2 regions of the Streptomyces sp. NBC_01304 genome follow, and region 1 is predicted to be linked to the other one. Evidence: riboswitches for the same ligand, from Rfam matches in the RefSeq annotation. Region 1 holds a riboswitch; the other holds the start of a gene.

The links. Region 1 has a riboswitch for cobalamin ahead of OG430_RS30420 (CbtB domain-containing protein). Riboswitches for the same ligand answer to the same signal wherever they lie in the genome.
Region 2: linked by a shared signal. The riboswitch ahead of OG430_RS45405 (ribonucleoside triphosphate reductase) and the one ahead of OG430_RS30420 (CbtB domain-containing protein) in region 1 are both predicted to bind cobalamin.

What each region holds. Positions count from the first base shown of each region.
Region 1 is NZ_CP109055.1:6,844,849-6,848,248, forward strand. Features, by position in the region: gene OG430_RS30410 (class F sortase) at 1-415, shown strand, start outside; gene OG430_RS30415 (CbtA family protein) at 636-1,427, opposite strand; gene OG430_RS30420 (CbtB domain-containing protein) at 1,444-1,662, opposite strand; cobalamin riboswitch at 1,696-1,847, opposite strand; gene OG430_RS30425 (ANTAR domain-containing protein) at 2,272-3,003, opposite strand; gene OG430_RS30430 (glycoside hydrolase family 6 protein) at 3,183-3,400, shown strand, end outside.
Region 2 is NZ_CP109055.1:10,107,976-10,111,375, reverse strand. Features, by position in the region: gene OG430_RS45410 (sensor histidine kinase) at 1-1,010, opposite strand, end outside; cobalamin riboswitch at 1,220-1,377, shown strand; gene OG430_RS45405 (ribonucleoside triphosphate reductase) at 1,427-3,217, shown strand; gene OG430_RS45400 (anaerobic ribonucleoside-triphosphate reductase activating protein) at 3,214-3,400, shown strand, end outside.

The DNA of each region.
Region 1 (3,400 bases):
CGTCGTGAAGCGGGGCCTCGACGCGGAAAGGGCCATCGACCCGCCCCCGTACGACCAGAAAGGTGTGGTCGGGTGGTACGGGGGCGGGGTGAAGCCCGGTGCCAAGGGGGCCGCGCTGTTCGTCGGGCATGTGGACACCGAGACGCAGCCCGCTGTCTTCTACAACCTCAGCACGCTGCGCCCGGGCCAGCAGATCCGGGTGACCCGCGCGGACGGCTCGCTCGCGGAGTTCACCGTCGAGGACGTCCAGGTCTTCACCCGCGACCGGTTCGACGCACAGCAGGCCTACGGCGCCCGCGAGCCGGACCGGGCCGAGCTGCGCCTGATCACCTGCGGCGGCACCTTCGACCGGGCGGCCAAGGCGTACACGTCGAACGTGGTGGTCTCGGCCTACCTCACGGGCACCGGGCCCTGAGCCACCCGGCCCGACTCAACTAGGGCCTGTCTTCAAACTCCCGTCTGCCTCGCGACGCCTGGCACGCTCCCCCAAGCTCTTCGAGCAGGGGGGACCCCCTCTCGCCGCACCGGGCGAAAGACCAAGTACGTCCGGCCCATCGACGGGGCCTTCCGCCCGGCACGCCGAGAGCACGCACCAGACGCCGCAGGCTGATCCACAGAGATCGGGGAGACAGGCCCTAGCCCACCGGCACCGGCCCTTGACCCGAAGCCTCCGCGGCGGCCGGGGCCGGAGCGGCGGCGCGGGCGGCGGCCCGCAGGCCGAGTGCGCCGAAGACCGCCGCGAACACGCCCCAGAGCAGCACGTGTGAAGCGATCGAGAGGACCCGGAAATCCCACAGGAGCGTCGCCGCGACCGGGACCTCGTCCGGGTTGCCCGGCAGCGCGAACAGCGCGACCAGGACGGCGATCGTGGCCACCGCGACCGCGAGGTGCCTGACCGGCACGGAGCGGGACGCGAGGCGTACGTACACCTGCCAGACCAGGACCATGCCGAGCACCCCGATGGCGACCGCGGCCAGCCACAGGGCCTGCCGGTTGGCGACCGTGGTGGAGTCGCCGACGCCGGGCGGGTTGGCCGGGTAGCGCAGCCCGGGGAGCAGCGAGACGGCCAGGAAGGCGGCCGTGGAGAAGGTGAGGGCGCGCGTCCACGGGGAACCGGCGGTGGGCGTGCGGCGGTGCACCAGGGCGTAGGCGACGGCGAAGAGCAGGCCGAGGGCGAGGCCCGCGACGATCGCCGTGACGACCAGGCCGAAGTGCTGCTGGGAGCGCGTGAAGAGCTCCTCGTGGTGCTTGACTATCGCGCCGGCCGGCTCGTGCTTGTGGCCGGATTCGGAGCGTGCCTCTTCGAGGCGGATCGCCTTGTCCATCAAGGGCTCGGCGAGCAGCAGGGAGAAGAGACCGGTGGCAAGACCGGCCGCTCCTCCTGCCGCAAGACCGCGCCCGAGCAGGGGGAGTACGGGTGAAGACATGGTGCGAGCGCCCCGATCAGTGGCAGGGGGCGCCGAAGAGGTGCCGTCCGTCGTGGGAGAACTCGTGCAGGTAGTCGCCCGTCGCGGCGATCATCGTTCCGTTGTCCAGGAAGATCGCGTACAGCGCCACAAGAGCGATGATGACCGCGGCCGAGGCGATCAGCAGGTCGCGGGTGCGGGTGGTGGCGGCCGAAACCGCCGCGGTGTCGGTGTGCTGCGCGTGCTGCAGAGACATACCGGTGACCTCCTTCTGGGGTTTCCACGCCCCATGGCAGGAGGACGACGGGTTCAGTTCCTGACTTCCCGTACGCGTCACCGGAGGGTGGCGCGTGGGGTCACAGTGGCGGGACCGCCCCGGAGTTGCACCGGGTTCCTGTCAACCGTCGCCTCAATGTATGGACTTGTCGTCCGGGAGAGTCGCAGTCCACGGCAACCCCTGTCAACCAGGCCTGCCTGTCCTTTGCGAGGTCACCGGGGGCGGCAAGGGGGGCTCTTGGAGGCTCGGGGGGCGCACCTGACCCGGCCGGTGACCCGCTCCCCCCGGAGCCGCCGGCCGGGCCGGTCCTCGACCGCGCGCGCTCGGGCTGCGGGAGTAACCCGGCGCCGGCACGGGAGGTTCTGAGGCCAGTCCAGTTGTTCTGGCGTGTGGCCGGGGGCTGGGGCCGTTGAACGGCAACTCTGCGTAGAGCCGTTGGCCCAACTCTAGAACGGATGAACGCCAAGGCCTAGAGGCACTTTGACGCCAAGTCGTGGCCTGGTGGCGGTGGGTGAGTTCTGATCACGGCTGCCGTGCCGCGCGATCACGGCAGCCGCGCCTCCCGACCGCGACCGCCGGGCGTCCCGATCAGGACGGTGTGTTGCGTTCTCCACGCAGCGCATAGTCGTCCAGATCCCCGTCCATCACGGCCTGCGCGACCATGCTGAGCGGCCGGCGGGCCGTGCGGGCATGGCGGCGCAGGGCCCGGAAGGCTTCGTCCACCCCGACGCCCCAGCGCTCGGCGAGCAGCCCCTTGGCCTGCTCGATCAGTACGCGGCTGGTCAGCGCGGTCTGCAACTGCTCGGAGAGCTCCCGGCACTGGGACATCTCGCGTTGGTGCAGCAGACCGATGGTCGCGGCGTCGGCGAGCGCCTGGGCCAGCTCCACCTCGGCGCGGGGCCGCTGGTGCGTGGTGAAGACGATCACCGCGCCGAGCACGGTCTCGCGCAGCCGTAGTGGCACCGCATAGGTGGAGCTGATGTCCTGGACCCGGGCCCGCACGGTGAAATCCGGCCAGCGGGTGAGGGTTTGGGGCTCGTCGAGCGGCACCGGCCCGACCGGGGCGCCGGTGGTGAAGCTGTCCAGGCAGGGCCCGCCGAGGTGCTGCACCTCGAGCAGACCGAGCACCCAGTCGTCCCGGTCCGAGCTGGTGACCAGGGAGACCTGCTCCTCGGAGAAGAGCACGACTCCGGCGGCCACCGCCCCGAGCAGCTCCACGCAGCGGTCGGCGAGGCGTGCCAGGTACTTGGCCGGATCGAAGTCGGTGGTCAGGGTGTCGGCGGTCTCCACGAAGGCGGAGGCCAGCCGCAATTGGCTCATGGAGTGTTGCATGGTGGCCTCTCTCGACCGATTCAGTTGGCAGGCATCTCCGCGCCTACCCGATCTGGGAAGGGTGTAACGGCTCATCTACGAAGAAGATGCAGGCCCCGGTCAGCCTCGTGGCGTGCGGGTACGTATGTCAGGATTGGGAGCCGGACGGTGCACCCAAGGGGGAGTGGATGTACGGCAGCGATGACCGCCGTAAGCGCAGGTCTGCAGGTGCGGGGGTGAAGGCTTCAGCGGTGGCCGTGGGGGCGGTGCTGCTGCTCGCCGGCTGTTCCGACAGTGGCGGGGACCCCGACGCGCCCAAGACTTCGGGAAAGCAGCAGCCGAAGGGCACGGACCCCTACTGGGTCAACCCCGATGGGAACGCGGCCAAACAGGTCGCCACCTTCCT
Region 2 (3,400 bases), 3.3 Mb from region 1:
CGGGCCTCGCCGCCGATCTGCCGCTGTACGTCGTGGAGTTGATCCACGAGCGTGGTCATCGAGGCCCACCAGCTTGCCGGGTCCACGGTGAGGCGGGATCCGTCGGCGCCGCGCTCGGCCTGCCGTTCTTGGCCGGTGGCGGTGCGGGCGGCGCGGCCGTCGAAGGCGGCGTCGAGGGCCGCGGTGCGGTCGGGGGTGGCAAGGTCCGCGTACTGCCGCAGGAAGGCGAGGCGGTCCGCGCGCACCTCGGTGAAGTCGAGGAACTCCTCCCCCTTGAACCGGCCGGCCGCGAACACCCCATTCAGCAGGCCCCGTTCGAGGGCGACCGCCTCGGTGGCCTTGGCGAGGGCGGTCAGGGCGCCCATCGCGTCGGCGAGCGCCCGGTCGCCGCGGACCGGTTCGGCCGCGGCGGCGCCGATCAGCCCCTCGATCGCCTTGGTGTACGCGGTCCGGGTCGGGGCCTTGTCCGCGCTGCCGTCGTCGACGTGGGCGCGTACCGCCCCCAGAGCTGTGACCGGCGCGAGCGCATCCGCCGCGGCACCGGCGGTGTCGGCACCCGCGCCGCCCGCGGCGAGCAGGGCCTCGAAGGCTAGGCGGGCCCGGTCGGTGCGGTTGCGCTGCGCCGAGACGTCGTCGCGATACTGTCCGGCGCCGCCCAACAGGCCGTTGGTCAGGCCGCGTTCGCGCTGCAGTTCACGGACGAGGCCCTGCGCCTTCAGGACCAGGTCGACGCGGCCCGCGGTCTCGCGCGCCGCGGACCAGTCGGCGGCCCGGTCGGCGACGCCGAGGCCGGTCACGACGAGGAGCAGGCAGGTGGGCACGGCGAGCACGATCGCGACCCGGCCGCGGATGGAGCCCCAGCCGGGCAGGGCGGGCAGCGAGCGCGTGCGGGGCCGATGCCGTCGGGCCGGGCGCGCGGGTGGTGTGGCGAGCGCCTGCGTGGCGGGCACCTGCGAGCCGGGCGTCCGGGTGGGGGGCGTCTTGGCGGGGGGCTGCTGCGTGCGGATCACACCGTACGACGTTACGAACCGGCCTGCCCCGCACGGTTTCTGTGCGGTAAGGACCCGGTTGCCCCTGCCTCACTCGGGCCGCGCCCGCCCCGCGCACGGCAGGCCACCTCCGCGTAACACTCGGGCACCCCCGGACGGGACCAAAGCCCCGCCCTCGGGGCCGAACGTCACCCACCATCTTGTGTCGGCATGTCGCCCTGATCCCCACATGTAGTGTTGCGGCAGCTGGTTCGGCGGAACGTCCGGGTACATCCGGGTACGCACGCCGAGGCAACAGGGAACCCGGTGGGAATCCGGGGCTGCCCCGCAACGGTGTGGGACCGCACAGCGGCCCGAGCCCGATACCTGCCGGCCACCCACCGCGCATGCCCGCGCGGTGCGGACGATTCTCCGTGCTGCCTCGTGGGAGGGCCGACGTGACACAGATCGACGCCGTGGATTCCGTGACCGAGTACCTGGACCGCCGGGACTGGCGGATCAACGCGAACGCCAACCAGGGGTATTCGCTCGGCGGCCTCGTCCTCAACACCGCCGGGAAGGTCGTGGCCAACTACTGGCTGGACCAGGTCTATCCGCAGGCCGTGGGCCGCGCACACCGCGAGGGCGACCTCCACCTCCACGACCTGGACATGCTCGCGGGCTACTGCGCGGGCTGGTCCCTGCGCACCCTGCTGGCCGAGGGTCTGGGCGGCGTGCCGGGCCAGATCGACTCCGCGCCGCCGCGCCACTTCTCCTCTGCGGTCGGGCAGATCGTCAACTTCCTCGGCACGCTGCAGAACGAGTGGGCCGGGGCCCAGGCGTTCAGCTCCTTCGACACGTACATGGCGCCGTACGTGCGCAAGGACGCCATGACGTACGACCAAGTCCTGCAGTGCGTACAGGAGATGGTGCACAACCTCAACGTGCCCTCCCGCTGGGGCACCCAGACCCCGTTCACCAATCTCACCTTCGACTGGACCTGCCCCGAGGACCTGCGCGAGCAGATACCGGTGATCGGCGGCGAGGAGGCGGACTTCGCCTACGGGGAGCTGCAGGCGGAGATGGACCTGATCAACCGCGCCTACATCGAGGTGATGACGGCCGGGGACGCCACGGGGCGGGTCTTCACCTTCCCGATTCCGACGTACAACATCACCGCGGACTTTCCCTGGGAGAGCGAGAACGCCGAGCGGCTGTTCGCGATGACCGCGAAGTACGGGCTGCCGTACTTCCAGAACTTCCTCAACTCCGAGCTGAGCCCCGGGATGATCCGCTCGATGTGCTGCCGGCTCCAGCTGGATCTGACCGAGCTGCTCAAGCGGGGCAACGGGCTCTTCGGGAGCGCCGAGCAGACCGGCTCCCTGGGGGTGGTCACCCTCAACTGTGCGCGCCTTGGGCATCTGCACGCCGGCGACGAGCGCGGCCTGTTCGCGGCTCTCGACGGTCTCCTCGACCTTGCGCGCGAGAGCCTGGAGATCAAGCGGGTCACCGTCCAGGAGCTGATCGACGGCGGCCTGTACCCGTACACCAGGCGCTACTTGGGGACGTTGCGCAATCACTTCTCCACCATCGGCGTGAACGGCATCAACGAGATGATCCGCAACTTCACGCACGACGCGTACGACATCACCGCGCCCGAGGGCCATGCCCTCGCCGTCCGCCTGCTCGATCACGTACGGGCGCGCATGGTGGCGTTCCAGGAGGCGACCGGGCATCTCTACAACCTGGAGGCGACTCCGGCCGAGGGCGCCACCTACCGTTTCGCGAAGGAGGACCGGCGCCGCTTCCCCGGCATCCTCCAGGCGGGCACGGACGAGAATCCCTACTACACCAACTCCTCGCAGCTGCCAGTCGGTTGGACGGAAGACCCGTTCGAGGCGCTGGAGATGCAGGACGAGCTGCAGGGCAAGTACACCGGCGGCACGGTGCTGCACCTGTACCTGGCGGAGCGCCTCTCCGATGCCACGGCCTGCCGCGAGCTGGTGCGCCGGTCCCTGGAGCGCTTCTCGCTGCCGTACCTGACGGTGACCCCGACCTTCTCGATCTGCCCCGAGCACGGCTATCTGAGCGGCGAGCACGCCAACTGCCCCCAGTGCGGCGGGGATTGCGAGGTGTGGACGCGGGTCATGGGCTATCACCGGCCCGTGGCCTCCTTCAACATCGGCAAGAAGGGCGAGCACGCCGAGCGCCTGCCCTTCCGTACAGCGGCGGCCGGGGCCGGGGCGTGATCGGCGTCGGCGGCTGGGCCCGGCTGTCCAGCTGTGACTGGCCGGGGCGGCTGGTCACCACCGTGTTCTGTCAGGGCTGTCCCTGGCGGTGCGGCTACTGCCACAATCCCGCGCTGCTCGATCCGCGCGCCCCGGCCCGCATCGCATGGGCGACGGTGCGGGGGCATCTCGCCCGCCGCCAGG